Regions from separate parts of the Streptomyces sp. NPDC093065 genome, predicted to be linked through region 4. Evidence: riboswitches for the same ligand, from Rfam matches in the RefSeq annotation. Region 4 holds a riboswitch; each other region holds the start of a gene.
What was found. Region 4 has a riboswitch for cobalamin ahead of nrdI (class Ib ribonucleoside-diphosphate reductase assembly flavoprotein NrdI). Riboswitches for the same ligand answer to the same signal wherever they lie in the genome.
Positions count from the first base shown of each region.

Region 1: it holds a riboswitch for cobalamin, as region 4 does, so the genes downstream of both, ACIQFU_RS18150 (ABC transporter substrate-binding protein) here and nrdI (class Ib ribonucleoside-diphosphate reductase assembly flavoprotein NrdI) in region 4, are expected to answer to the same signal.
Region 2: it holds a riboswitch for cobalamin, as region 4 does, so the genes downstream of both, ACIQFU_RS18000 (DUF4430 domain-containing protein) here and nrdI (class Ib ribonucleoside-diphosphate reductase assembly flavoprotein NrdI) in region 4, are expected to answer to the same signal.
Region 3: it holds a riboswitch for cobalamin, as region 4 does, so the genes downstream of both, ACIQFU_RS18015 (prenyltransferase/squalene oxidase repeat-containing protein) here and nrdI (class Ib ribonucleoside-diphosphate reductase assembly flavoprotein NrdI) in region 4, are expected to answer to the same signal.

Region 1 covers NZ_JBIVPJ010000009.1:169,868-177,165, reverse strand. Annotated here, with positions in the region: gene ACIQFU_RS18170 (IS256 family transposase) at 1-348, shown strand, start outside; gene ACIQFU_RS18165 ((2Fe-2S) ferredoxin domain-containing protein) at 364-777, opposite strand; gene ACIQFU_RS18160 (ABC transporter ATP-binding protein) at 758-1,579, opposite strand; gene ACIQFU_RS18155 (FecCD family ABC transporter permease) at 1,576-2,589, opposite strand; gene ACIQFU_RS18150 (ABC transporter substrate-binding protein) at 2,586-3,635, opposite strand; cobalamin riboswitch at 3,687-3,863, opposite strand; gene ACIQFU_RS18145 (short-chain fatty acyl-CoA regulator family protein) at 3,878-5,293, opposite strand; gene aceA (isocitrate lyase) at 5,670-6,959, shown strand; gene aceB (malate synthase A) at 7,043-7,298, shown strand, end outside.
Region 2 covers NZ_JBIVPJ010000009.1:131,349-138,646, reverse strand. Annotated here, with positions in the region: gene ACIQFU_RS18005 (cobalamin-binding protein) at 1-720, shown strand, start outside; gene ACIQFU_RS18000 (DUF4430 domain-containing protein) at 731-1,222, opposite strand; cobalamin riboswitch at 1,256-1,388, opposite strand; gene ACIQFU_RS17995 (superoxide dismutase) at 1,598-2,245, opposite strand; RNA gene rnpB (RNase P RNA component class A) at 2,959-3,372, opposite strand; partial or broken gene ACIQFU_RS17985 (DMT family transporter) at 3,491-4,207, opposite strand; gene ACIQFU_RS17980 (AraC family transcriptional regulator) at 4,290-5,126, opposite strand; gene ACIQFU_RS17975 (MerR family transcriptional regulator) at 5,234-5,995, shown strand; gene ACIQFU_RS17970 (hypothetical protein) at 5,992-6,606, shown strand; gene yaaA (peroxide stress protein YaaA) at 6,640-7,298, shown strand, end outside.
Region 3 covers NZ_JBIVPJ010000009.1:139,536-146,833, forward strand. Annotated here, with positions in the region: gene ACIQFU_RS18010 (hypothetical protein) at 1-730, opposite strand, end outside; cobalamin riboswitch at 833-908, opposite strand; cobalamin riboswitch at 1,008-1,137, shown strand; gene ACIQFU_RS18015 (prenyltransferase/squalene oxidase repeat-containing protein) at 1,319-3,997, shown strand; gene ACIQFU_RS18020 (hypothetical protein) at 3,994-4,902, shown strand; gene ACIQFU_RS18025 (energy-coupling factor transporter transmembrane component T) at 4,908-6,062, shown strand; gene ACIQFU_RS18030 (ABC transporter ATP-binding protein) at 6,059-7,298, shown strand, end outside.
Region 4 covers NZ_JBIVPJ010000015.1:85,941-93,238, forward strand. Annotated here, with positions in the region: partial or broken gene ACIQFU_RS24890 (zinc-binding dehydrogenase) at 1-635, shown strand, start outside; partial or broken gene ACIQFU_RS24895 (IS5 family transposase) at 2,106-2,930, shown strand; gene ACIQFU_RS24900 (alpha/beta fold hydrolase) at 2,966-3,790, opposite strand; partial or broken gene ACIQFU_RS24905 (3-hydroxyacyl-CoA dehydrogenase family protein) at 3,886-4,443, shown strand; cobalamin riboswitch at 4,886-5,109, shown strand; gene nrdI (class Ib ribonucleoside-diphosphate reductase assembly flavoprotein NrdI) at 5,283-5,723, shown strand; gene nrdE (class 1b ribonucleoside-diphosphate reductase subunit alpha) at 5,720-7,298, shown strand, end outside.

The sequences.
Region 1 (7,298 bases), on a different contig from region 4:
CGGTTCGCCGAGTTCGCCGACGCTTGGGGCCGGAAGTATCCGGCAATCGTGAAGCTGTGGGAGAACGCCTGGGAAGAGTTCACCCCGTTCCTGCGGTTCGACACCGAGATCCGCCGCATCGTCTGCACCACCAACGCGATCGAGTCGGTGAACGCGCGGATCCGCCGGGCGGTCAAGGCCCGTGGACACTTCCCCAACGAGCAGGCCGCCCTGAAATGCGTCTACATGGCGATCATGTCCCTCGACCCCACGGGCAAGGGCCAGGTTCGCTGGACCATGCGCTGGAAGACCGCGCTGAACGCCTTCGACATCACCTTCGACGGCCGCCTGTCGGCAGCCCGCCAGTAGTCCCAACTACCCCAGTTACACCGCTCGTTTGACAGACCCGCTCATCGCCCTGTGGGGCGGGGTGAAGACATACAGGGCAAGGATGTCGGGGCAGGGGGCGACACCAGGGCCGCCAGCCTGCACCCAGGCGGTGATGTCTTCGGTGGCGTCAGGGTCGTTGACGAGGCCGAGCCAGACCGGTCGGGCTCCTGCGGCGCGTGCGACGGCGGAGGGCTGGACGACGATCACGTTGGCGTGTTCGCATACGTCGAGGCAGTCGGATACGCGGACCGGGACCTGCTCGGTAAGGCGCGCGAGTTGCCGGTCGTGGTCCACGCCGGTGATTTTCGGGGTTCCGCAGCAGCAGTCCCGGCATACGACAACGCGGCACGGTGCCGGTTCGGGTGAGGTGTGCTCCGTGCCGACCGCTTCAGGGTGCTGTCGGGGCATCGCTCGTCACGCTCCTCTTCGGGGGAGATCCGTCCCGGGCGGCTGGGCGCAGGAAGCGGATCACGGGGTGGCCGGGTTCGTGCGTGACCTCGGTATGGACGCCGTAGACCTGCTCGATGAGGTCGGGGGTGAGGACCTCGGCGGAGGTGCCCTCGGTGACCGCGCGGCCGTCGTGCAGGACGAGGAGGCGGTCGCAGTACATGGCGGCGAGGTTGAGGTCGTGCAGGGCGATCACGGTGGTGACCGGCAGGGCCGCGACGAGTTCCAGGAGGTCGAGCTGGTGCTGGATGTCGAGGTGGTTGGTGGGTTCGTCGAGGAGGAGTTCGCGGGGTTCCTGGGCGAGGGCGCGGGCGATCTGGGTGCGCTGGCGTTCGCCGCCGGAGAGGGTGTGCCAGGACTGGCCGGCCCGGTCGGTCAGTCCGGTGCGTCGCAAAGCCTCGGTGACGGCTGCCGCGTCGGCCGCGGTCGGGGGTGTCCAGGCTCGCCGGTGCGGGATGCGGCCGAGGGCGACGACGTCCCGGACGGTCAGTTCGGTTTGGGTGTGGGTGTGCTGCTCGACGGTGGCGATACGGCGGGCGGTGGCGCGGCGACCGACGTCCATGAGCGGGCGACCGTCCAGGCTCACGACTCCGGTGCTGGGGGCGAGGACCCCGGCCAGCAGCCTGAGCAGCGTCGACTTGCCCGAGCCGTTGGGACCGAGCAGACCGACCGTCTCGCCGGGGCGCAGGGTGAGGGTGACGTCGTCGACGACTACCTTGTCACCGATGCGCCGTACGACGCGGTCCGCGTGCAGGCTGGTCATGCTCTTCCCCGTCCGCGGTAGAGGACGATCACGAACGCCGGTACGCCAATGAGGGACGTCACCACGCCCACCGGGACCTCCTGGGGGTCTAGGACGGTTCGGGCGAGGGTGTCCACCCACACCAGGAAGACGGCTCCGGTCAGCGCGGTGACCGGCAGCAGGCGGGCGTGCCCGGAGCCGGTGAGGGTGCGGGTGGCGTGCGGCAGGACCAGGCCGACGAATCCGATCGCTCCGGCGCAGCTGACCAGGGCGGCGGTGAGCAGCGCGGTCGCGCAGAGCAGGACCAGGCGGGTGCGGGCGACCCGGACCCCGAGTCCCGCGGCGGCTTCGTCGCCGAAGGCGAACGCGTCGAGGGTTCGGGCGTAGCCGAGGCTGACGACGAGCACCACCGTCAGGACGACGGTGCAGAGCAGTACCTGTCCCCAGTCGGCGCCGGTGAGCGAGCCGAGCAGCCAGAACAGCACGCCCCGGGTGGTCTCGGCGTCCGCGGAGGTGAGGACGATGAAGGAGGTCAGCGCGGAGAACAGCTGCATGGCCGCCACCCCGGACAGGACCACCCGGTCGGTGCTGCCGCCGAGGGTGTGGCTGAGCAGCAGCACCAGGGCGAAGGAGACCAGCGCGCCCAGGAAGGCGCCCGCCGACAGGGACACCGCTCCCCCGCCGACGCCCAGCACGACCACGGCGACCGCCCCGGTGGACGCGCCGGAGGAGACCCCGAGGACGAAGGGGTCAGCGAGCGGGTTACGCAGCAGCGACTGCATGACCGCGCCGCAGACGGCGAGTCCGGCCCCGCACACGGCGGCGAGCAGGGTGCGCGGCATGCGCAGATCCCAGACGATGCCGTCCCGCAGCGGCGCCAGGGTGCTCTCGCCGAGGCCGAGATGGGCCGCGACGGCGGCCCAGACGTCCCCTGTCGAGATGTCCGCCGGTCCGATCGTCACGGCGACGGCGATCGACACGAGCAGCGCGGCCAGTCCGCTGCCCGTCAGCAGCAGGGAGCGGATGCTCACTTGGCGAGGCCGAAGTCGCGCAGACCTGCTGCGACCTTCTCGATCCCCTGGATGGTGCGGATGGACGGGTTCATCGCCTGCCCGCTCAGCAGGACGTACCGCTTCTTCTTCACGGCGGTCAGATTGCGGGTGGCGGGGTTCGCCTCCAGGAAGCGGATCTTGGCCGCGGCGGTCTCGGCGGTCTGCTGCTTGCGGGTCAGGTCGCCGATCACGATGACGTCGGGGTCGCGGTCGGCGACGGTCTCCCAGTTGATCTGGGGCCATTCGTCGTGGGAGTCGGCGAAGGCGTTCTTCGCGCCGACCGCGCGCGTGATGGCGCCCGGCGCGCCGCAGCAGCCGGCGAGGTACGGGGACTGGGAGTTGGCGAACCAGTACATGAGGGAGACGTCGGATGCGTGCAGTCCGGCGGTGGCCGTGCTCACCCGCTTCTTCAGCGAGGCGACGAGCTTCTCACCGCGCTCCTCGACGCCGAACGCGCGGGCGAGATCGCGTATTTCGCCGTAGACGGCGTCGAGGGTGAGCGGTTCGCTGCGCGAGCCGTCGCCGCCGCTGTCGTTGTCCTTGCCTGCGCAGTCGGAGGGTGAGACGTAGGTGGGTACGCCCAGCTTCTCGAACTGCTCGCGGGTGGCGACCCCGCCCTTGCCGAGGGTGGAGATGAACGAGGCGGTGACGAAGTCGGGTTCGGCGTCCAGGACCTTCTCGAAGGACGGGTTGTTGTCGGCGAGGCGCGGCACGGTGGCGTTGGCCTTCTCCAGGCCCTTCATCACCGGGTCGGTCCAGGTCGCCGTACCGGCCATGCGGTCGGCGAGGCCGAGGGAGAGCAGGATCTCGGTGGTGCCCTGGTTGAGGGAGACGGCCCGCTTCGGGGCCGACTTCAGGGTGACCTTGTGGCCGCAGTTGTCGAGGGTCACCGGGTAACCAGCGGCTGAGGTCTCCTCCCGCTTCGCGTCACCCGCGTCGGAGGAGCCGCACGCGGTGAGCAGCAGGGCGGACGCGACGAGCAGCGCCGGGGTATGGAGGAGGGCGGGGGTGCGGAGCACGGGCATGCCTCTGGGGTCGGGGCTCGTTCGCGGAGCCGGCCTACGGACGTCCCCCGCGCTGGGCGCGAAGGTGCCAGCAGGTCTTCGGACTCGGGTTCGTCCGGCCGGGGCGCCTTCCCGGTCTCCCAGTGGCGTCGTGCCCCGCCCGTCCCCCTCACCGCTGCGCGTCAGTTCCGGATTCGCACCGGATTCCCTGACCACGGATGTGGTTCGACTGGCCTGTCGAGGCTATCAAGGTAATCGCTGGGTCAAGTCGTGTGATCGGTCACGGGGTACGGCACGAAGGTGCTGGTGTTCTGGTCGATCCGCAGCGGACGGCCGAGCGGGGGTGCCCCGCGCTGGGGGCAGTCGAGGCGATCGCAGACGCGGCAGCCCATGCCGATGGGGGTGGCGGCGGAGGTGCTGGTCAGGTCGAGTCCGTCGGAGTAGACAAGGCGGTGGGCGTGGCGGATCTCGCAGCCCAGGCCGATGGCGAAGGTCTTGCCTGGTTCGCCCCAGCCGCCACGGTGCCGGGTGACCGCTCGCGCGGTCCACAAGTACCGCTGCCCGTCGGGCATTTCGGCGATCTGCACGTGGATGCGGCCGGGGGCCGCGAACGCCTCGTACACGTTCCACAGCGGGCAGGTGCCGCCGGCCCGGGAGAAGTGGAAGCCGGTGGCGGACTGGCGTTTGGACATGTTGCCGGCGCGGTCGACGCGGACGAAGGAGAAGGGCACGCCGCGCAGCCGGGGGCGTTGGAGGGTGCTGAGGCGGTGGCAGACGGTCTCGTAGCCGAGGCCGTGGCGGTCGGTGAGGAGTTCGAGGTCGTAGCGGGCTTCCTCGGCGGCTGTGTGGAAGGCGGTGTAGGGGAGGATCAGCGCGGCGGCGAAGTAGTGGGCGATGCCGATGCGGGCCAGGGCGTGGGTGGGGGTGCCGGGCTGGAAGTCTTCGGCGGCCTGGCGGGCGAGTTCGACGTCGTGTTCGAGCAGGGCGAGCTGGGTGGCCATGCGGAAGGCGCGCTGGCCGGGGCGCAGGCGGGCCGAGAGGTGGAGGGTGCGGGTCGGCTCGTCGTAGTGGTGGAGACGATCGCTCGATTCGCCGGTCAGCCGTACGCCGTGGTGGTCGGTGAGGCGTGCGGTGAGCACCCGCAGGACGTCGCCGGGGCGGACGCCGATCTCCTGGGCGAGTTCCTCCGCCGCGAGGTCGGTGTCGTGGAGGTAGTTCTGGCGGCGGTAGAAGAAGTCGCGGATCTCCTCGTGCGGCGAGTGTGGTGAGCGAGGTGCGGCCGGGTCGGTGTCGCGGGCGTCGGTCGCGCCGGCGAGGCGTTCGGCCAGGAGGTGGTTGCGGCGGCCGAGGTCGAGCAGGACCTGGGCGACGCCGGGCATGCGGGAGGCCAGCTCGGCGAGGTCGGCCGGACTCACCCGGGCTGCGGTGATCTCGCCTGCCAGGGTCTCGCGGAGGTCGGCGACCAGGCGGCTGGTGTCGCGTTCGGAGAAGAAGGCCGGGTCGACGCCGAACGCCTCGGTCAGCCGCAGCAGGACGGGCACGGTCAGCGGGCGGGAGTCGTGCTCCATCTGGTTCAGGTAGCTCGGCGAGATGCCCAGCACCCGGGCGAGCGCGGCCTGGCTCATCCCGCGTTCCTCGCGCAGGCGTCGCAGCCGCGCTCCCGCGTAGATCTTGCTCACCATGGTCCTCCGTGTCCGGGACGCGGTCAGCGTACGTGATCAGCCTCCGGATCACTCCCTTCGCAACCTTGGCAAAACACGAGGCGAAGATTCGCAGAAATTGGCAGCCATCCACAGTTGATGGCACTGAGTGCCAGTGTCAGAGTCTGAGTGCGGCCCGCCGGACCCCGGCGACCACCGCCCGCACCCGGGGCACGATTCATGCCCTGACGTCGGAGCTCCCGGCGAAAGCGGTGTCCGTACCGGCAGCATTGCTCACCTCCGCCACACGGCGGCACGGCGGGCCGCACCCCAGTTTCACGACACACAGTGCCACCCCTGTTCGCCCGGACCGGGAGCTTGGCAGACGCAACAGACCGAGGAGACGGTGACAGTCATGGCAGAAGCGAGGACGAGCACGCAGGCGGCCGAGGAACTCGCCCAGCGCTGGGCCACCGACCCCCGCTGGCAGGGCATCGAGCGCACCTACGGCGCCGAGGACGTCGTCCGGCTCTCCGGCAGCGTCCGCGAGGAGCACACCCTGGCCCGCCGCGGCGCCGAGCGCCTGTGGCGCCAGTTGCACGAGCAGGACTACATCCACGCGCTCGGCGCGCTGACCGGCGGCCAGGCGGTGCAGCAGGTGAAGGCCGGGCTGCAGGCCATCTACCTGTCCGGCTGGCAGGTCGCCGCCGATGCCAACCAGGCCGGGCACACCTACCCCGACCAGTCCCTGTACCCGGTCAACTCCGTGCCCCAGGTGGTCCGTCGCATCAACAACGCGCTGCTGCGAGCCGACCAGATCGCCACCGCCGAGGGCGGCTCGGACACCACGGACTGGCTGGCGCCGATCGTCGCCGACGCGGAGGCCGGCTTCGGCGGGCCGCTGAACGCCTTCGAGCTGACCAAGGCGATGATCGCGGCGGGCGCGGCCGGTATCCACTACGAGGACCAGCTCGCCTCGGAGAAGAAGTGCGGCCACCTGGGCGGCAAGGTCCTCGTCCCGACCTCGCAGCACATCCGCACCCTGAACGCGGCCCGCCTGGCCGCCGACATCGCCGACGTGCCGACCCTGATCGTCGCCCGCACCGACGCTCTCGCCGCCAACCTCCTCACCAGTGATGTCGACGAGCGCGACGCCGAGTTCGTGACCGGCGAGCGCACCGCCGAGGGCTTCTACCGGGTGCGGAACGGCATGGCGCCGGTCATCGCCCGCGGGCTGGCTTACGCCCCCTACGCGGACCTGATCTGGGTGGAGACCGGCACACCGGACCTGGCGCAGGCCCGCGAGTTCGCCGAGGCCATCCACGCCGAGCACCCCGGCCAGATGCTCGCCTACAACTGCTCGCCCTCCTTCAACTGGAAGGCGGCCCTGGACGACGACCAGATCGCCAAGTTCCAGCGGGAGCTGGGCGCGATGGGCTACCGCTTCCAGTTCATCACGCTGGCCGGCTTCCACTCCCTCAACCACGGCATGTTCGACCTCGCCCGTGGCTACGCCGAGCACGGCATGACCGCCTACGTCGACCTCCAGGAGCGCGAGTTCGCGGCCCAGGCGCAGGGCTTCACCGCCGTTAAGCACCAGCGCGAGGTCGGCACCGGCTACTTCGACCTGGTCTCCACCGCCGTCAACCCGGCGTCCTCCACGACCGCGCTGGCCGGATCCACAGAGGAGGAGCAGTTCCACTAGGCCGCCCCTCACGGTCCGGCCCCTGACCGAACGGGGGCCGGGCTGCAGTCCCCGCCACCCTGCTCCCCGTTCAGGAGTCCTGGATGTCCACCACCACTCTCGCCCGGACCCTCCGCGTCCTGGCCGCGCCGGGCGACCGGCACGACGAGATCCTCACCCCTGCCGCCCTCGGCTTCGTCAGCCGGCTCGCCGCCGAGTTCGGCGAGCGCCGCGACGGTCTGTTGAAGGAGCGCCGACGGCAGGCGATCCGGCTCGCGGCCGGTTCCCCGCTCGACTTCCCCATGGTCACCTCCGCGGTCCGCGCCGATCCCGCCTGGCGTGTCGCGCCGCCCGCGCCTG
Region 2 (7,298 bases), on a different contig from region 4:
TCGGCGCACTCCGGATCCTCGCTCTACACCCTCGACGCCGATGCACTGGCGGCCCTGCGGCCCGACGTGGTGCTCACCCAGGACCTGTGCGACGTGTGCGCGGTCTCGTACGAGAAGGTCAGCCGGACCGTACGGCTGCTCGACGCGGACACCCGCGTCCTCAGCCTGGAGCCACGCACCCTCGACGACGTCCTGGACTGCCTGGTCACAGTCGGCGATCTTCTCGGCGTACGGGAGCGAGCAGGGCAGCGGCGGGCCGAACTGCGGGCCCGTCTCGACCAGGTTCGCGCCTCGGTCAACGGCCTCGACCGGCCCCGCGTCGTGGCGATCGAGTGGCTCGACCCGTTGTGGCCGGCCGGACACTGGGTGCCGGAGCAGATCACGACGGCCGGCGGCATCCCGCTCCTCGCCGCTCCCGGCGAGCACACCAAGCCGATGACCTGGGAAGAGGTACGGACCGCACGGCCGGACGTGCTGCTCGTCCTGCCGTGCGGCCTCCCGCCCGAACGGACCCTTAGGGAAGCGGAGTTGCTGACCGGGCTGCCGGGGTGGTCGGAGCTGCCCGCCGTACGGTCCGGCCGAGTCTGGGTGCTGGATGGGCCGTCCTACTTCAACCGCCCCGGGCCCCGGGTGGTGCGCGGGGCCGAGGTGCTGGCCCATGTCCTGCACGGCGTGCAGGCCGGGGAGCCGGTCACCGCGTCCGAGGCCCGCACTCTGTAAGTTGCTGCGATCAGAACGCGGTCCAGGTAAACGCCACCTTGTCACCGGCGTTCAGCTTGAACTGGCAACCTCCGACGGGTGTGGAGGTGCCGTTCACGGAGATGTTCCAGTAGGCGGAGCTGCCGCCGCTGACGTCCTTGATGGTGTCGACGAAGAAGTCGTCGAACGAGGCGTACCAGGCCCCGTCCCAGGTGAAGTGCCGCTTGCGGGCCGCGTCGTCGAGGGCGGCCGTGGGCGTCGGAACGGCCGAGGGGTTCGCTCCGCCGTTGGTACCGTCGCAGTGGTGCGTGCCGCCGGTCGTGGTCGTGACGTCGTGCCCGCGGGTTCTGATCTTCCCCTTGAAGAGGAGACCGTCCGGGCCCTGCACGGTGAGGGTGACTCTGACGGGAGCGTTCGTGTCCGACGTGTTCTGGGGCTGGGCGACCGCCGGGGCGGACGCGGCGAGTGCGAGACCGAGAGCGGTCGCGGTGATCAGGGTGCGGTGTGCGGATGCGCGGCGCAAGACTGGGCCCTCCTGTAGACCATGACAGTGGGAAGCGTTCTTTGCGCGCACGCCGGGCATCCCGACTCGCGGCCCGCTGCGGGCCACACACGGTTGCAGGTCAGCGCCGGACTCCCACCGGCTTCCCCCGTCGCGCGCGTAAGCGGTCGTCGTTCCATCGCCTCCGTGCCCACAGGCCTAGGACACGGACGGTGAGGCACGAAGCTCCCGCATCCTACGGTCAGTTGATGTCCTGTCACCAGAAGTCGCTGCTTTGTCATGTCAAGAAGGGCTTCCGCGAGCCTGTCCTCGCGGAAGCCCCTCCTTGTGCTGCCTGCCGGTGAGCGGTGAGAAGACGATCACGAGCAGGACATCCTTGCGGGGTCGGCTACGGCTTCAGGGCACGAGCAACAGGCTGTCGCCGCGCTCCTTGGCAGCGGCGTAGCGCTTGGCCACGTCCTGCCAGTTGACCACGGCCCACATGGCATCGATGAAGTCGACCTTCTGGTTCTTGTACTGCAGATAGAAGGCGTGCTCCCAGGCATCGAAGACCAGGACCGGGGTGGAGCCCTGGCCGACGTTCCCCTGGTGGTCGTAGACCTGCTCGACGATCAGCCGGCCGCTGACGGGCTCGTAGGCGAGGACGCCCCAGCCCGAGCCCTGCGTAGTGGCGGCGGCCTTGGTGAGCTGGGCCTTGAAGCCCGCGAAGGAGCCGAAGGACTCGGTGAACGCGTCGGCGAGGTCGCCCACGCCGTCCGCGGCCAGGGGCTCACCGCCGCCGTCCTTCGGGCCGGTCATGTTCTGCCAGTAGATCGAATGCAGGATATGGCCGGAGAGGTGGAAGGCCAGGTTCTTCTCCAGGCCATTGATCGAACCCCAGGTCTCCTTGTCCCGCGCCTCCGCCAACTGCTCCAGCGTGTCGTTGGCGCCCTTGACGTACGCGGCGTGGTGCTTGTCGTGGTGCAGCTCGATGATCTCGGGGCTGATGACCGGGGCCAGCGCCGAGTAGTCGTACGGAAGTTCCGGGAGCGTGTACACCGGCATGTCCAATGCCCTCCGACATAATTGCGAATGATGTGCATCTGCACGCTAGCAGCAAGAAGGGCTGTTGCCGATCAGGCGTCGGACCTAGGACTCGGAACCACGTCTGGACAGTTGGCCGCACAGGCAGCCAGAGCCCACCATCGTGATCCGCCGCCGCGTGTCGCACTCTCCCGCCGAGCCCAGGCGCGCCCCCAGCGGGGAGGCGACCCAAGAAGCACGTGGGCACCCCGGATATCGAGGTGGCCGGCCGCCGCGAAGGCAGCGCAGAGACGGGGCAGGTCCGCCAGTCACACAGAGAGAGCCTGACCACCGCCACACAAGTCCTTACCGCGCACGAGCACCTACACCCATTCAGGACAGTCCGCACCACCGCACCGGGGTTCAGTCCAGCACGTCCGCGACACAGGAGAGGGCGCCATCGACAACCGCCTCGACAAGCCGCAAGCGGCTGGAGAACACCCAATCGGTGCTCAGGTTCAGCCAGATCAGGCCGGCAAGGAGACACCTCGTACATATACTTCCGAGCACATCAGATCCGAGATGTCTGCTACAGAGCGACACTGGACCGCATTTGACACCCGAAATGCCCGGATACGCCACACGGGCAGCAGACAGAAACGACGATACCCACAGGTCGAATTCGACCCGGATTCGACCCCGAGGGTTTGTTCAGTCGGTAAACATGGCCTCTGACCTGCGGAAATACCGGGCGGCAGACGAGCAGGGCTGTACGCCGGGTTCTGTTCCGGCGGGTCCTCGCGGGCCCGCCGGCGACGGCCATCCATCTAGGGCCGGCGTTGCCACCGGCCTCCAGCGGTCTACCCGCGGACTCGGGCGGGCAGCCCTCGATCGTCCGCGCAGAGACGCCTTTTCTTCCGAGAAGGCGTCTCCTCTTGACCTTGCTCCGGGTGGGGTTTACCTAGCTGCCCAGGTCGCCCTGGGCACTGGTGGTCTCTTACACCACCGTTTCACCCTTACCCGGGACCGAAGTCCCGGGCGGTCTGCTTTCTGTGGCACTGTCCCGCGGGTCACCCCGGGTGGCCGTTAGCCATCACCCTGCCCTGTGGAGCCCGGACGTTCCTCGGGAAGTCCCGTGAGGGACTTCACGCGGCCGCCCGCCCGGCTCGTCTGCCGTGTCGACCATGGTACCCGGCGGGGCTCCCGCCTCGGACCGGCGGCGGCGGTCGCGAGGACCGAGCCGGCCAGGATCAGGGTGAAGGCGACGCCGATGCCGAGGGTCAGGTCCTCGTCCAGGAAGACAGCGCCCGCCGCGACGGCCACCGCCGGATTGACGTAGGTGATGACGCCGGCCCGGACCGGGCCGACCTCCTTGATCAGCTCCAGGAAGGTCACGAAGGCGATCGCGGTGCAGACGACGCCGAGGCCGGCCAGGGCCGCCAGGGCCTCGCCCGAGGGGAGGGCGGACGGCCGGGTCAGGAAGGCGGCGGGGGCGTAGACGACGGCGGCCAGGGTGAGGCAGGGGGTGATGAGCTGGAGGGTGGGGACGTCCTTGAGGTGGCGGGCGGCTATCAGGGGGGCGGTGGCGTAACCGACGACCGTCACCAGCACCTCGGCCAGCGAGCGGGCGTCGCCGCCGGTGAGGTGCGGCACGGTGAGGACGGCGACGCCTGCGAGGCCGAGGCCGAGTCCGGTGATGCGGCGGGCGCCGACCCGTTCCCCGGCTCCGAAGAAGCGGGCCAGGAGCACGCCGACGATCGGCACGCCCGCGATCAGCAGCCCGGCGGTGGAGCTGGACAGGTGCCGCTCGGCGTCCGTCAGGGTCCACCAGGGGCCGATGATCTCGATGACGGCGAAGGCCAGCATGGGCTTCCAGCGGGCCCGTACGGTGCCGAGGAGGTCTCCCCTGCGCAGGGCGAAGGGGAGCAGGAGGGCCGCGCCGAGCGCGCAGCGCGTGAACACCACTCCTGACGGGGACACCTCGTCCACCGCCACCTTGATCATCAGATAGGGAATGCCCCAGACCACTCCCATCAGGGAGAACAGGAACCAGCCGCGTGCAGTCATGCGGCGAGTCTCGGACGCCTCACCCGGTGCGGTCTTGAACGCTGTTGCGGTACGCCGCCGGGGTCACCCCGAGGACCCGCCGGAACCAGCGGGTCAGGTGCGCCTGGTCGGCGAAGCCCACCAGGGCCGCCACCTCGGCCGGTCGCAGGCCCGCGTCCAGGAGCCCGCGCGCCCTGGCCACCCGGTGCTGGGCGAGCCAGGCGTAGGGCGGCATCCCGGTCGCCGTACGGAAGGCCCGCAGGAGTTGGTAGCGGGACAGGCCGAGGTCGGTGGCGAGGGCCGCCAGGGACGGCGGGGCGAGGAGTTCGCCGGCGAGGCGGTCGCGTACGACCCGGGCGACGCGGTCGGCGCCGGGGACCGCGTCGTCGGCCGCGCGGGCCGTGGAGTGGCGGCGGGCCAGCGCCGTGAGCAGCCAGGGCAGGCGGGACTCCGCCTCCAGGGGGTCGGGGCAGCGGGCCAGGTCCGTGTGCGCGGCACGCAGGGCGGCGGCGAGTTCCGGGTCGTCGAGGACGGGTTCACGGAAGTGCGGGAAGGCGGTGCCCGGCCGGGCGCCGTCGGTGAGGAGGTTCGGGGCCGCGTACAGGGCTCGGTAGGAGTAGCCCTCGGGGGCGGCGGGGCCGCCGGTGTGCACCTCGCCCGGTTCCAGGACGACGATGGAGCCCGGCCCCGAGTGAATGTGCCCGCCCCGGTAGGCGATGACCTCCAGCCCACCGACGGTGACGCCGACCGTGTACTCGTCGTGTGCGTGCGGGGCGTAGACGTGCCGGTCGAAGCGGGCGGTGAGGAGGTCGAGGGGCGGACCGCCCCGTCCCAGCCGGGCCCTGCTCCACCGTGCCTGCTCGCGCGCGCCCGTCATCGCTGCACACCCCCTCCTCCCAGACGATCAGAGGAAGCCCGCGGTGTCCAGGAGCGCGGAGCCTGTCCGCTTGACCCTGTCGCAACGTCAACGTTTCTACTGGGGCCATGCGGATCGGAGAACTCGCCGGCGCCGTCGGCGTCACCACGCGGACCGTGCGGCACTACCACCACCAGGGCCTGCTGCCCGAGCCGGAGCGGCTGGCCAACGGGTACCGGACGTACACGTTGCGGCATGTCGTCGTGCTGGCCCGGATCCGGCGGCTGACCGAGTTGGGGCTCGGGCTGGCGGAGGTGCGGGACGTGCTCGCGGACGACGCCGGGAAGGACCTGGCCGAGGTGCTGGAGGAGCTGGACGCGGATCTCGCGCGGCAGGAGGCGGCGATCCGGGCCCGCCGGGCGCGGTTGCGGGCGCTGCTGGAGGCGGAGGGCGGGGTGCCGGCCGAGGGGCCGGTGTCGCCGGAGCTGGCCGCGCTGTTCGCCGGGATCGGGGACGTGTCCGGCTCGCCGATGGCCCTGCGGGACCGGGAGATGCTGGCGCTGCTGGAAAGCACCGTCGCCCCGGAGGAGCGGGAAGGGCTGCTGGCCGCGATGCGCGGTGCCCTGGATTCGCCGGAGGCGGCGGCACGGGCCCGCCGCGCCTATGCGCTGCTCGACGAACTGGCCGACGCCGGCGCCGACGACCCCGGCGTGGCGGAGGCGGCCCGCGTACTCGCCGACTGCATGCCCGCCGAGCTGCTGCCCGAGGAGGGCTTCGACCTCGACCCCGGCCACGGTCTGCTGCGCGCCCTGTACGCCGACTTCGCGCCGGCCCAGGCGGAGGCGGTCCGGCGGGCCATGGAGATCGCCTCCCGGGGGCGGCGGTCATGAGGGGTACCGGTCCCGCCGCGTTCGCGTACCTGCTCGTCCGGCACGAGCTACGGCTGTGGGCGAGCCTGTGGCTGTGGGCCGCCCGGCGGACGCACGACGCGGCGGCCGGCAGGGCCGTCTTCGGGTACGCGCGGGGGCAGGGCGCGATGATGGCCGGGCTCACGTTCGTGTGTGTCGTCGAGTCCGTGATGCTGTCCGTGCTGCTGCGGGACTGGCCCACCGCGCACCACGTGATGCTGGTACTGGACGTGTACACCGTCGTGATGGTGGTCGGGCTGCACGCCGCGTCCGTGGTCCGGCCGCATGTTCTGGACCCGGGTGCGGGCGTGCTGCGCATCCGCCGGGCTCTCCACGTCGATCTGCGGATACCGCTGGAGCGGATCGCCTCCGTCCGGCGCGAGCTGCGCACGACGCACGAGTCCGCGGACGGGCAGCTCGATCTCGCGGTGCAGTCCCAGACCTCCGTCATCGTCGAACTCGCCGAACCCGTCGCCCACGTCTCCTTCTTCGGGCGGCGGCGCGAGATCCGCGTGGTGCGCTGTCACGCCGACGATCCGGGGGCGTTCGTACGGGCCGTCGAGCAGGCACGGGAGGGGCACGCCGTACCCTGACCGGGGGCCCCAGCTCGATGTGAAGGAGTACGTGTGCTTGTCCTGCTGCCGCCGTCCGAGGGGAAGGCCGCGTCCGGCCGGGGTGCCCCGCTGAAGACCGGGTCGCTGTCCCTGCCGGGGCTCACCGCGGCCCGGGAGGCCGTCCTCGGCGAGTTGGTCGAGCTGTGCGCCGGCGACGAGGAGAAGGCGCGCGAGGTGCTCGGGCTGAGCGAGGGCTTGCGCGGCGAGGTCGCCAAGAACGTGGAGCTGCCGACCGCGGGCGCCCGTCCGGCCGGGGAGATCTACACCGGTGTGCTGTACGACGCCCTGGACCTGGCCTCCCTCGACGCGGCCGCCAAGCGGCGGGCGGCCAGGTCGCTGCTGGTGTTCTCCGGGCTGTGGGGTGCCGTGCGGGTGACCGACCGGATCCCCTCCTACCGGTGCTCGATGGGGGTGAAGCTGCCCGGCCTCGGGGCGCTGGGCGCGTACTGGCGGGCGCCGATGGCCGAGGTGCTGCCGGAGGCGGCCGGGGACGGGCTGGTCCTCGACCTGCGGTCGGCGGCGTACGCGGCGGCCTGGAGGCCGAAGGGCGAGGTCGCCTCGCGGACGGCGACCGTGCGGGTGCTGCACGCGCCGACCCGGAAGGTGGTCAGCCACTTCAACAAGGCGACCAAGGGGCGGATCGTACGGAGTCTGCTGGCGTCTGGGACCGC
Region 3 (7,298 bases), on a different contig from region 4:
CCTTGGCCTGCACGATGTCGGTGTCCGTGTTCGGCACGCCGGAGACGCACAGGGCGGCCATGGCGGCGCCGGTCATGTCGATGTCGCTGGCGGCGGCGAGCTGGGTGGCGTTGCCCTCGGCCTTGCTGTAGTTCCAGCCGCCGTCGTTGTGCTGATTGGCGCGCAGGCGGGTGACGATCGCGTCTCGCAGCGCCTGGGGGATACGGACCTGCCCGGCGGTCGTCTTCGCGCCGTTGAGGGCGAGGGCGGCGAAGACGGTGCCGTTGAAGTTGGCGGAGGGGCCGAAGTAGCCGGTCTCGGCGCTCTGCCAGTAGGCGTAGATGTCGGCGATCAGGTTGCGGGCGTCGGAGACGCGGGCCGGGTCGATGCCGGCGGCGTAGGCGTTGAGCGTGGCGCGCTCGTAGTCGGTGACGACGGGGGAGGAGGACGGCCAGCCGCTGGTGGCCAGCAGGTTGCGGTAGACGGTTCTGGCGTTCTTGCTGGTGTCGCCGCCCGGTGTGACGTCCACGGCGGCGGTCCCGGATGCGGCGAAGGCGCTGAACGCCCACTCGTTGGACAGCCCCGATCCCGCGTACGAACCGTTTGCAGCCTGAAGGGACTTGAGGTAGGTGACGCCGTTCGTCTTCGAGGTGGCGATCTGGGCTGGGGTCGAGGTCGCCGCCGCAGGAAGTGTGGTCAGGGCGAAGGCGCCGAGGGCGGCAGTGAGGATGAGGGCGGAACGACGGGTCATGGCCTGCTCCTTGGTGAAAAGGACGCCGACCGAACCCTTCTGCGGTGGGTGGGGCCGCCGTCCGGGACGCGTGGATCGGCTTCCAAAGGTGCTGCGCCGCTTGGGCATTCGGGCTCGGGCCGGCCCCCTGCCGTCCCACACCGCTGCGCGTCAGCCCCGGACTCCCACCGGGTTCCCCCACTCGGCAGTGCGGGACGGTACCCCAGGCGCCTGCCCGTCGCCAGCGGGTCTCCGGTCGACTCCGGGTGTGGCCTGTGTCCCACCTTGACGGTGTCTGTGAACCATGTTCAAATCCGGCTGATACGCAAGAAGTTCCAGGGGAAGCCGGTCGAATCCCGGCGCTGACCCGCAACCGTGGGCCCGGCAACAGCCGGGCGAGCCGGACTGCCTGGGGCGTGTTCTTCAGCAACAGACGCCGTCGCGGACTACGGCGTGGTGCGACCAGCCTTCCCCGGCCCGGGCCTGCCTCGTGCGGTGGAGGCCCCTCAGCCACGCCCCTGCGCGCCGGCCACACAACGAGGGGCTGTGGTGGGGAACCGGAAGCGAAGAGACGGGCGGGCGGCGAGCAGACCCCAAGCCCTGACAGCGATGGTGGCGTCGTGGCTGGCGGTGCTGGCCGCCTGCGTGACCTTCCTCACGACGACCCCCGCGAGCGCTGACCCCGTCGGCGACTGCACCGCCACCAAGGGCGCGATCGTCGCCGTCGACTTCGCCCCCTTCGGCGGCGACCTTCAGCGCGGCTGCGACACCACCCCGACCACCGGCTACGACCTGCTCCACGACGCCGGGTTCACCACCACCGGCACCGAGCACGACGGCCCCGGCTTCATCTGCCGCATCGGATACGGCTCCTTCAACTCCGGTACGCAGTACCCGACTCCTGACAAGGAGTCCTGTGTCCTGACGCCGCCCGCCTCCGCGTACTGGTCCTACTGGACCGCCTCACCCGGCCAGGACGAGTGGACCTACAGCCAGTACGGCGCCATGGACCGCAAACTGGGGAACGGCGATGTCGATGCCTGGGTCTACGGCGGCACGGACGTCGGCGGCAGCACGGGCAAGCCCGCCTTCAGCCCCGAGGACGTCCGCGCGGGCGGGAACAGCACACCCGATCCCGGCGGCACGCCTACCGGGGGACCGGGCCAGATCGATTCGAAGGCCGCTGCGGCCTGGCTCAAGGGCCGCCTCACCGACGGAGAACGCATCGTCGACGACGGCGCCGACACCCCCAACTACCTGCTCACGACAGAGACGGCCTACGCCCTCGCCGCCGTCGACGGCGAAAGCACCGGACTCGACAAGGTCACCACCTTCCTCGCCGCCCACACCGTCGACTACGCCTACCCGACCGGCACCGGCCAGGCCCCCGACGCCACCGCCGCCGCCCGGCTCGCCCTCCTCGCCGAAGCCACCGAGAGCGACCCGCGCGCCTTCGGCGGCCACGACCTCGTCGGCGACCTCACCAAGAACGTGTGCGCGGCGGGCCCCGAGTCCGGCGAGCCCACCCCCGGCTGCACCGCCAAAGGCGACTTCCGCAACGCCGGCTACACCGAGGGCCAGGCCCTGTCCGTCCTGGCCCTGCTGCGCGCCGGGGTGACCCCGCCCGCCGAGGCGGTCGCCCGGCTGACCCAGCTCCAGTGCACCGACGGCGGCATCACCAGCATCCTCATCCGCTCGGGCGAGTACTGCGACGGCGACCCCGCCACCACCGGCCTGGTCGCCCTCGTGCTGCACCGGGCGGGCGGCCACGACGCCAGCGTCTCCAAGGCACGGACCTACCTCACCACGGCGCAGCGCACGGACGGCTCCTTCCCCGGCTACACCGGCGCCACCACCGGCAGCGTGTACCCGACTGCCTACGCCGCCCAGGCACTGCGCGCGCTCGGCGACACCGCACGCGCGGACGCGACCGTCGGCTGGCTGTCCCGGCAGCAACTGGACGGGGGAGGCTTCGGGTTCGAGGAGGGCGCCACCGACCCGGCGCTCTACCCGACCCCGCCTGCCGTCCTCGCCGGCACCGGCACGAGCCTGGTCACCCTCACTACGAAGAAGACCGAACCCACCGACCCGCCGACGACACCCGCCTCCCCGCCGGCCACGCACGCGCCGGGCATCGGCCCCGACCTGAAGAAGGGGGTTGCCTACCTCACCCGCGCCGCCAACCTCAAGCAGGGGCGCTACTACACCTCCGGCCCCGGCACCTCGCGGGCGGACTTCGGTCTCACCATCGACGGCGCCTACGCCCTGGCCGCCACCGGCCTGAACAACGCCAAGCTGCGTGGCATCGTCGACTTCCTCGACCAGCAGGGCAAGGACGGCGAGGGCCGCACCGTCAACGACTGGACCGGCGTCGGCACCACCTACGCGGCCGGGGGTTCCCTGGGCAAGACGGCCCTGCTCGCCGAGGCCGTCGGCCGCAACCCGCGCGACTTCGCCGGGCACGATCTGATCGCCGCGCTCGACAAGGCCGTATGCGCCAAGCCGAGCACCGCACCGGACCGCTCCTGCGCAGCCCAGGGCGCCTACCGCTACGCGCCGTCGGTGTTCGCCCAGTCCCTTGCGGTCATGGCTCAGGTGCGGGCCGGGGCGAAGCCGAAAGAGGCGATCGCCTACCTGGAGAGCCTCCAGCAGGACAGCGGCGCCTGGCCGAGCCTGATCCCCGCCACCGACGACTCCGACGTCGACTCCACCGCGATCGCCGCCATGGCCCTGGACCTGGCCGGCGGACAGGAAGCGGAGAAGGCAGTTGGCAAGGCCCTGGCGTGGATCGCGTCGAAGCAGCTGTCCGACGGCGGCTTCCCCGGGGCGGCCGGCAACTCCGTCAACTCGGCGGCCCTGGCGGTGCAGGGGCTGTCCCTGGACGCCGGGAAGTACGCCGACGAGGTCGCCGGGGCGCGGAAGTTCCTCGCCTCCCAGCAGAACACCGACGGCGGGTTCAACGTGGCGAAGGATGGCCAGCGGGGCTCCGACCTGCGGGCCTCCACCCAGGCCGTGGGCGGCGCGACCGGCATCTCCTTCGGCACGCTGGAGCGCAGCCTCACCGGCACCTCGCCGCAGCCGACGCCCAGCCCGAGCGGCAGCGCCCCCGACATCGTCACCCCCGGCGACACGGCAGGCGGCACCGGCGGGGGCAGCGGCGGGGGAGCGCTGGCCTCCACCGGAGTACAGCTCGGGGCTCTTGTCGCGATCGCCGCGCTGCTGGTGCTCGCCGGATGGCGCACGGCGGCCGTGGCCCGCCGCCGCGCGGATGCGGGGGGCGAGCGGTGACCGTTCTGTTCAAGGCGGCGGCCCGTGCCGTCGCGGCTCTCGCTCTGACGGCCGCAGCCTTGGGCGCGACGGCCCCTTCCGCCGCGGCCGACCCGCAGGCGATGGGTCGCTGCACCACCAGCTCTGGAGTGGTCCTCGCCGTCGACTTCAGCCATTGGGGCGGCCCCGTCCTGCGCTCCTGCGGTACGACCCCGACCACGGGCTACGAACTCCTCAACCAGGGCGGCTGGCAGACCACCGGCACCGGACACGACGGCCCGGCGTTCATCTGTCGGATCGGCTACAGCGGCTACAAGAACGGGAAGCGGTACCCGACCGCAGCCGAGGACGACTGCGTCCTCACCCCGCCCGCCTCCGCCTACTGGTCCTACTGGCACGCCGACCCCGGAGCCGACGACTGGCAGTACAGCCAGCTCGGCGCCATGCTCTACAAGCCGAAGCCCGGCAGCGTCGACCTGTGGATCTTCGGTGCCACGAACGTCGAGGGCACCCAAGGGCGCCCCACCGTCACCCCCGACCAGCTGCGCGCCCACAACACCCGGCCGCAGGGCGGCACCGGTCGGCCGACGTCCACCTCCAAGGCCCCCGAACTGCCGCCCGACGCCGACACCGGCCCCGCGCCAAAAGCGCCCGCCAAGTCGCCGTCGCCGAAGCCGAAGAAACCAAGCCCCAGCCTCAGCCCGACACAGACACGGACACCCAGCCCGTCGACGAGCCCGACAACGAGCTCGTCGGCGCAGGCCGCGCCGACGCCCGGCAGCAGGGTGGTCGATGCCGCGCCGGCCGCCGATGCCCGGCACGACTCCGGATCGATCGTGCCTGTGGTCGCCGGCGCCTCGCTCGTGTTGCTGATCGGCGGCGCCGCGGCGTACCAGGCACGCCGTCGCCGTCGCCGTACCGAGTGATGGCGATGGCGCGCACGACCGTCTCATCGACGGCCGGCCCCTCCGGCTGCCCCCGGCAGCCGGAGGAGGGCGGTCGCCGGCTGCCGCGCATCCTGCACCCGGTCGCCTGGTGGGTGTGGGCGCTGGCGCTGGCCACCGCCGTCAGCCGTACCAACAACCCGCTGCTGCTGTTCCTCGTGCTCGCCGTCCTCGGCTACGTCGTCACCGCCCGCCGCACCGAAGCCCCCTGGGCGCGCGGCTTCAGCTACTACCTCTACCTGGCCCTGACCGTCGTGGCGATCCGGGTCGTCTTCCGGGCCGTGTTCGCCACTGGCATCACCCCGCACGACCACTTCCTCTTCTCGCTCCCGCACCTCCCCACCCCCGACTGGTACGCCGGGATCCGCATCGGCGGCCCGGTCTCCCTGGAGGCGCTGCTGTCCGCCGCGACCGACGGGCTGCGGCTGGCCTGCATGCTGTGCTGCATCGGCGCCGCCAACACCCTCGCCAACCCCAAGCGCGCCCTGCGCGTCCTGCCCGGCGCGCTGTACGAACTGGGGGTCGCCGTCACCGTGGCGATCAGCGTGGCGCCGCAGCTGGTGCAGAGCGTCCAACGCGTCGCCCGGGCCCGGAAGTTGCGTGCCGGACGGACCCGGGGCTTGAAGGCGCTGCGCGGCATCGTGGTTCCCGTCCTGGAGGACGCCCTGGAGCGCTCCCTGCGGCTGGCCGCAGCCATGGACTCGCGCGGATATGGCCGCGCGGGCACTGCCACCCGCCGCTCCCGTCGGATCACGGGCGCGCTGATGCTGCTCGGCATGTGCGGGCTGTGTGCCGGGGCGTACGGCCTGCTGGATGCCACCGCCCCCGCCTTCCTGGGCTTCCCGGCGATGGCGGCGGGCGCGCTGCTGTGCGTGACGGGGCTGCGGCTGGGCGGACGCCGGATTACCCGCACCACCTACCGCCCCGACCCGTGGCGGCTGCCGGAGTGGGCCGTCGCGGGCAGCGGTGTGCTGGCCGCCGTGCTGCTCTTCGCCGGTCTCGGCTACGACCCCGCTCAGCTCAATCCCACCTTCTACCCGTTGACTTGGCCCGAGCTGCCGCTGGTGCCCACCGCCGCGATCCTGCTCGCCGGGACCGCAGGATTCCTCGCACCCCCACCCCGGAGAGCCGACACCCCGTGATCACCTTCGACCAGGTCACCGTCTACTACGACGACGCCCCCGAGCCCGCCCTGCGCGACGTCGACCTCACGGTGGCGGAGGGCGAACTCTGCCTCGTCGTCGGACACACCGGCGTCGGCAAATCCACCCTCCTCGGCGCCGTCAACGGGCTCGTGCCGCACTTCACCGGCGGCACCCTGTACGGCCGCGTCACCGTCGACGGCCGCGACACCGCCCACCATCCCCCGCGCGAACTCGCCGACATCGTGGGCGTGGTGGGACAGGACCCGATCGACGGCTTCGTCACCGACACCGTGGAGGAAGAACTCGCCTACGCCATGGAACAGCTGGCGATCCCGCCCGCCACCATGCGCAAACGCGTCGAGGAGACCCTGGACCTCCTCGGCCTCGCCGACCTGCGCCACCGCGCCCTGCACGAACTCTCCGGCGGACAGCAGCAGCGCGTCGCCATCGGCTCCGTCCTCACCGCCCACCCCCGCGTCCTGGTCCTCGACGAACCCACCTCCGCCCTCGACCCGACCGCAGCCGAAGAGGTCCTCGCCGCCGTCACCCGCCTCGTCCACGACCTCGGCGTCACCGTCCTCATGGCCGAACACCGCCTCGAAAGAGTCGTCCAGTACGCCGACCGCGTCATCCACCTCCCCGGCGACGGCCACGCCCGCATCGGCCCGCCCGCCGACATCCTGCGCACGTCCGACATCGCGCCCCCGATCGTGGAACTGGGCCGGGCGGCCGGATGGTCCCCGCTGCCCCTGTCCGTCCGCGACGCCCGCCGCGCCGCCGCACCCCTGCGCGCGACCCTCACCGACCGCACCCCGCCCCCGGTCCGCCCACAACCGGCACAGCCACGGTCCCGTCTGCTGGCCGCGCACGGCGTCACGGTCACCTACCGCGGGGTCCCCGCCGTCCGGGAGGTCGACCTCGACCTGCACGCCGGCGAGGTGACAGCGCTCATGGGCCGCAACGGCTCCGGCAAGTCCTCCCTGCTCTGGGCCCTGCAAGGCTCCGGTCCGCGCCGCGCGGGCAGCGTGAAAGTAGACGGGCCAGGCGGCGGAGCCGATCCCCATGCCGTACCCGCCGCGCAGGCCCGCCAGCTCGTCGGCCTGGTCCCGCAGACCCCGGCGGACCTGCTCTACCTGGAGAGCGTCAAGGCGGAACTCGACCAGGCCGACACCGAATCCGCCACCGAGGTGCGAGCCCGCGCCGTCCTGGACCGGCTCGCGCCCGGCATCGACG
Region 4 (7,298 bases):
GGCACCAGCCGGTGAGCCGCACACGCCGCCCCGGCCCGCCCCGGCACGGCCCGGCACGACCGCCGCGGCCGCCGGCGACGGCGCCAGCCGGCCTGTGCGCCGTGAACACCATGAACGCCATGAACGCCATGAGCGCCGTGAGCGCCGTGAGGGCCGCCAAGGAAACGGACGCCGCGCGGACCACCGCCATGCCCCGGCACACGAGCCGGCAGAAACCCGCCTGCGAGTTCGACGCCACCGACATCGTCACCGAGCGCGGCGACGACGGCGTGAAGCAGACCAAGGAGCGGACCGGCGGGACCGGCGCCGACAGCGTCCCGGAGTGCGCCGGCACCACCAAGGCCATGAGCCAGGCCCCGCACACCGCCCGACCCGGCGGAAACACCGGCCCCGCCGGCGGCCCCCACGAAGCCGCCGTCGACGGGCAGGAACTGTCCTTCTCCCACGCCGGCCTGCGCGGCGGCCCCGCCCCCGCGCGCCGCTACCTGACCCACCTGACCCACCTGACCGACCGTGTCCTCTCCGGCCGGACCGGCCCGGGCAAGGTCCCCGACCCCCACCCTGCCCCGGACCAGATCACCGACGGCTGCCGCGCGATGGACAAACGCCGCACCGTCACGACCCTCCTCACCCCTGACCCGCCATCCACACAAGGAGCACCCCGTGCAGATCACCCACAGCTCGATCGACACCGCCAAGGGACCGGCCCACTGGTTCACCGGCAACGTCTACATCGACCCGTCGCCGCCGCCCCCGCACCGTCCCGGGTCACCGCGTCCCTGGCGCACTTCACGCCCGGCGCCCGCACCCACTGGCACCGCCACCCGCTGGACCAGACCGTCTTCGTCACCGAGGACATCGGCCTGTGCCAGCACCGCGGCGGCCCCGTCGAGGTCATCCGGCCCGGCGACCGCATCCTGTTCAAAGCCGACGAAGAGCACCGGCACGACGCAGCCCCGAACCGGCTCATGGTCCACGTGGCCATCAACCAGGGCGACGACACCCACGACGTCGTGCACTGACGGAACCCCATGACCGACAAGGAGTACACCACCGCCCCGGCCACCGGCTGACCTCGCAGCCCGCCCGGCTGCCGACCGACCACGCCGGCACCCCGGCCGGAGCCGCCCCCGCCCAGACGCCCGTCGTGGCGCCGCCCGGTTCGGCGCCGGCCGCCACCACCTCGCTCTCCCCCCCCAACGCCGAGCACCCCGACGCCCCCGCAGCCGAACTCAACGACGACGGCATCCGGACGCGCGGCCTCACCTCCGACGCCCCCAACCCCGCTCCCCCGACCCCGGCCCTCACCGCAGCGGCCAGAGCCGAGACCGATCAAAATCCTCCAGTTCAGCCCGGCACCCCGCGGCGACTCCATCAAGCCGGACCCGGAGACAACCGCCGCGATCCGGCGGATCCCCCGGCCCCCTCCGTCAAGGACCCGGCAACCTGCATGAACACCATCCTGCCCGGAATACGGGAGCCGGACCGAGGCACCCTGCTCATCGTCAACGGCAGCAGCCCGGTACTCCCCACCCCCGGAACAGACCAGAACAGACCAGAACAGCCCGGAACGGACCGGCACCCCGACCGCGTTCACCGCCGAGACCGCCCACACCACCACGCTCCACGACACCCCGGCGCCATCCACACCACTCACCCCCGTCCCCGGCGCAATCCAGCCAGACACCGAGCACTCCAGCCCGCCGGCACCGGCCAAGCACCTCCACACCATCCATACCGGGCGCGGCGCCTTCCAACACCACACCGACCCCATGACCGCCCCACCACCCCAGGAAACACCCCACATGAACTGCGCAGCCCACCCCGCTCTGAACCGTGCCGCCCCACCACACCAGCCCCTCACAACACCGACCCACCCCCACACCCCTCGCCCCCCGACGGGAGAACACACGCGAACCCACCAACAACCTCACCACCCAAGCCACCCACGCCACCCGCACCACCTCCCACACAAGCCCGACCACCACACACACCCTCACCGAAACCAGCACCACCGCCGACCCCGCCGACATCAACGAAAACGCCGTCAACACAACAACCAAAAACCCACCGACACCCGCCACCAGGCCCACAGCCCCACCAACGACAACACCAACGAGGAATGGGCTCGGCTGAAACCGCATCTGCCCAAGTCCGGCACCCGAGGCGGTCGTTGGGCGAGCCATCACAGGGTCATCAACGGCATCATGTACCGGAATCGGACCGGGGTACCACGGCGGGACCTACCTACACCTTTCAACAAGTGAAGGACCGCGTCGAGCACCACAGACACTGCTCGGCCGACCGTACGTGGGACAGGAACTTCTCAGCCGACCCGGCCCACGCCGACACTGAAGAGCCACATCGAACCGTCGAGGGTGAACGTGGATTCCACCTCGCGCCACACCCAACAGCACACCACCACCATCCGCATCAACACCCCCTGCCCCAGCACCAACACCCCAACGATCGACCCCATGATCAACAGCAGCGAACTCGGACGCTCCCGGGGCGGATTGACCTTGCAAGAGCCATCTTGCAGGTCAAGGCGGCCCCCGCCCATTGGCTGTGCTGCTGACGCCAGTCCAGTGGGGCGACGCCCCGCAGCTCATCCCGGTCATGGAGCGCATCCGCGTCGGCGGCGACAAGGCGTATTCCTCGCGCCGAAACCGCCGCCGCCTGCGACGACGCCAGATCAAGCACACCATCCCCGAACCGAAGAACCAGCGGGCCAACCGCCGGAGCAGAGGAAGCAGAGGCGGTCGGCCCAGCGGGTTCGACAAGATGATCTACAAGAGGAGGAACGAAGTTGAGCGGACGATCACGGCCTCAAGGACTGTAGGGCCGTGGCCACCAGGTACGGCAAGCGTCGCTTACATCTTCCACGGCACGTCACCGTCGCCGCGATCCGTCTGTGGCTCAGGCCGTGACGTGACCAGGCCGGTCCGGCAGTCCCTGGAAGGCTTCAGGAGCGCGGCAGGAAACGAATGATCTCCGCCGCCACGGCTTCAGGGACAACCGACGGCGCAAAGTGCATCTGGCCGGGGAACGTCGTGCAGGTGACGTGGGACAGCGCGTTGGCGAGCCGGTCGAGAGTTGCCGGCATCGGCTGCCAGGTGTCGGCGCCGCGCATCAGCAGCGTCGGGGCCGTGACGGTGGACCAGCGCCCCGTATCCGCCGAGTCGGCGGCCATCGATTCGAGGTCGCGCTGCCAGCCGGGCGAGTCGTCGGGTTCACTGTCAGCGGGCTCGCCCGTATCCATGAGCTCCAGCAGCGCGGCCGGGACGCGGGCCACCTTCTCCGCCAGCAGCCGATCGGCCCGCCGTCGGTCGCCCTTCGCGGTCAGTGCCGCGAACTCGTCCCGCACAGGTGTCAGCTCGTCGCCGGCCGCGTACAGCGGCGGTTCCCACAGCACCAACGACCGAACCGGCAGCCCGGATGCCCCGGCATGCAGGGCGACGGTGGCGCCATAGGACATCCCGACCAGGTGGACGGGGCGGCCAATTTTGGTGATCAGCGCGTCAAGATCCCCCACCTCGTCAGCGAAGCGCTTCGGTGATCGGCCCGGCCCGCTCGGGGCATACCCTCGGCGAGCGGGCATCCAGAGCTCGAACCGGGCGGCGAGATGTTCGGCCACCGGCTGCCAGGAATGCAGTCCACCGCCGGAGCCGTGGACCAGGACGACCGGTGGCCCCGACCCGAGCTGCCGGTAGCTGATGGCGGTTCCGTCGAAGGACTCCAACGACGCTGTGGCCCCGCAGGACTCTGACAAGTTGATCTCGCTCGGCATGCCAGGACCGTTGCACGGTCGATCCGGGGCGGTCCACCGAATTTCCCGCAGCTGAAGCAGCCACCCTCAGCCCGGCTCCATGATCCGCCGGACAGGCCTTAGACAAGATCGTCGAAGATCCGGCGGCTGTCCTCGCCGCCAGCACCTCCTCCCTGGCTGTCATGCGGCTCGGCATGGCGACCGCTCGCGCGGACCGGGTCGTCGGCCTGCACTTCTTCAAACCCGTTCCCGTACTGCCCCTGGTCGAGGTGGTCACCTCGCTGCACACGTCCACCGAGACGACCACCTCGGTGGAGGACTTCGCGGCCCGTACGCTCGGCAGGACGGTAGTCCACTCGAAGGACAGGGCCGGCTTCGTCGTCAACGCGCCGCTCATCCCCTACCTATTCTCGGCCGTGCGGATGGCGGACTCCGGGTTCGTCACGGTCGCCGACATCGACGCGGGTGTGGAACGGGGCTGCGCACACCCGATGGGCCCACTGAGACTGGCCGACCTCGTCGGCCTGAACACCGTGGCCTCCATCGCGGAATCCCTCTACGACGAGTTCCGCGAATCTCTCTACGCTCCGCCTCCGCTGCTCCAGCGGATGGCAGAAGCGGGGCTGCTGGGCCGGAAGACCGGCCGGGGGTTCCACACCTGCGACCAGGGCTGAGGGCCTGATAAGACGCGGGCCGAGGGGCACGCAGCGTCACAGGGGCGAGGGTCCCTGCGGCGTGACAGGGAGGGGCGGTGAGCGCGAGCGCGGCGTTCACCGGCCCTCCCGTGCCGGCCCACTGCCTTCTTCGGTCAGTCCGCGGCAGGCCATCGTGGACGACAACCCCATGATCGCCGTGTCCGAAACAGTTTCAGAGTCTGCTGACCATGCTCAGACAGCTCGGCAGCCAGACCGCCAAGCAGCGCCTGCTGCGCGACACCTTGGCCGACCTGAGCGAGTTCCTGGACACAGTGGCGCGCACCCCATGTACGCGCCGTAACCGGAACAGAACACTCCCCGAGAAGCCGGAATCCGTCCGACCATACCAGAACTTAGGTATACCTAAATTCCCACCACGACACAACATCTGGGCCGCGCATGCCGACCCAGTTCTAGATGTAGTGTTGTCGGTGCTGGTGGTTCGCCGGGCACTGTTGTGTTCGGCGGCGCAAGAGGGAACCCGGTGCAAAACCGGGACTGCCCCGCAGCGGTGAGCGGGAACAACCGCCGTCACAAGCACTGGGTCCACCATGCCGGGCCTGGGAAGCGACGGCCAGTAGGAGTCTCGTACGACACGAGACACGCCCGCGAGTCCGAAGACCTGCCACCGGTGCGCACGCCGGACAGCGGTGTGCGCGCTCCGAGGCCCCGAGGGAGGGCCAGGTGGCAGACGCACGGCCCCGGGTGAGGCGTATCGGTTTCCTCCCGTCGCCCCGGTGTTCCGCCGCACGTCCTGCACCGCTCCTCCTCCTGGTCCTCGGTCACGGACGGGAACGAGCGAGAGGAGACGGCGGCCGATGAGCGGTCTCGTGTATTTCTCCAGCGTCTCGGAGAACACCAGGCGCTTCGTGGAGAAACTGGCCCTGCCGGCAAGGCGGATCCCCCTGCACCCACGTCGTGAGGGCATGCCGCAGGTGACCGAGCCGTATGTGCTGATCACTCCGACCTACGGCGGCGGTGAACGCGCGGGCGCGGTGCCCAAGCAGGTGATCCGCTTTCTGAACATCGAGGCCAACCGGCTGCTGCTGCGCGGAGTCATCGCCTCCGGCAATACCAACTTCGGCGCCGACTACTGCCTGGCCGGCCGGGTGATCTCGGCGAAGTGCCGGGTCCCGGAGCTGTACCGATTCGAACTGCTGGGCACGGACCGCGACGTCCGCGCCGTGAGGGAAGGGCTGCAGGAATTTTGGACACGACACTCGTCAACCAGGCGGACGGCGGAGCGGCAGGCGGCATGAGCACCCTCCCCACGGCGGTCACGGTCCCCGCGGCGCAGCGCGAGTCGGTCGGCACGCGCAAGGACTACCACGCGCTCAACGCCATGCTGAACATGTACGACTGCGACGGCAATATTCAGTTCGGCGAGGACCGCGAAGCCGTACGGCAGTACTTTCTCCAGCATGTGAACCCGAACACCGTGGAGTTCGGGTCGCTCAAGGAGAAGATCGACTACCTCGTCGGACACGACTACTACGAGGAAGCGCCGATCCGGCGCTACCGCTGGGAGTTCCTTGAGGACCTCTACCGGCAGGCGTACGCGCACGAGCACCGCTTCCGCACCTTCCTCGGGGCGTTCAAGTACTACACGTCGTACACGCTCAAGACCTTCGACGGTTCCCGCTACCTGGAGCGCTACGAGGACCGGGTCGTCGCCACCGCCCTGTTCCTGGGTGCCGGCGACGAAACCCTCGCCTCGCGGCTCGTCGAAGAGATGATGACCGGCCGGTTCCAGCCGGCCACCCCGACCTTCCTCAACGCCGGCAAGGCCCAGCGCGGCGAACTGGTCTCTTGCTTTCTGCTCCGCGTCGAGGACAACCTGGAGTCCATCGGACGCGGCATCAACTCCGCCCTCCAACTTTCCAAGCGCGGTGGCGGCGTGGCGCTCCTGCTGACGAACCTGCGCGAGCAGGGGGCGCCGATCAAGAAGATCGAGAACCAGTCCTCCGGTGTCGTCCCGGTGATGAAGCTCCTCGAGGACTCCTTCTCCTATGCCAACCAGCTCGGCGCGCGGCAGGGAGCGGGCGCGGTGTACCTGCACGCCCACCACCCGGACATCATGCGGTTCCTGGACACCAAGCGGGAGAACGCGGACGAGAAGATCCGCATCAAGACTCTGTCGCTGGGCGTGGTCGTCCCGGACATCACCTTCGAGCTCGCCAAGCGCAACGAGGACATGCACCTGTTCTCGCCCTACGACGTGGAGCGCGAGTACGGCAGGCCGCTGGCCGACCTGTCGGTGAGCGAGCACTACGACGAGATGGTCGCCAACCCGCGCATCCGCAAGACCACGCTCAGTGCCCGCGAGTTCTTCAAGACCGTTGCGGAGCTGCAGTTCGAGTCCGGCTACCCGTACCTGCTGTTCGAGGACACGGTGAACCGGGCCAACCCGATCCCGGGCTGGATCAACATGTCCAACCTGTGCTCGGAGATCCTCCAGGTCAACACTCCCAGCACCTACGACGCCTCGCTCGGCTACGATACGGTCGGCCGGGACATCTCCTGCAACCTGGGCTCGCTGAACATCGCCGCCGCGATGGCCTCCCCCGACCTCGGCGCGACGGTCGAGACGGCGGTGCGCGGACTCACCTCCGTCTCCGACCAGTCGAACATCGACGCCGTGCCCTCCGTGGCGCACGGCAACGACCTGTCCCACTCCATCGGCCTCGGCCAGATGAACCTGCACGGCTACCTCGCCTCGCAGCGCGTCCACTACGGCAGTGAGGAGGGCGTCGACTTCACGAACATGTACTTCTACGCGGTCGTCTTCCACGCCCTGCGCGCGTCGAACCGGATCGCGATCGAGCACGGCACGG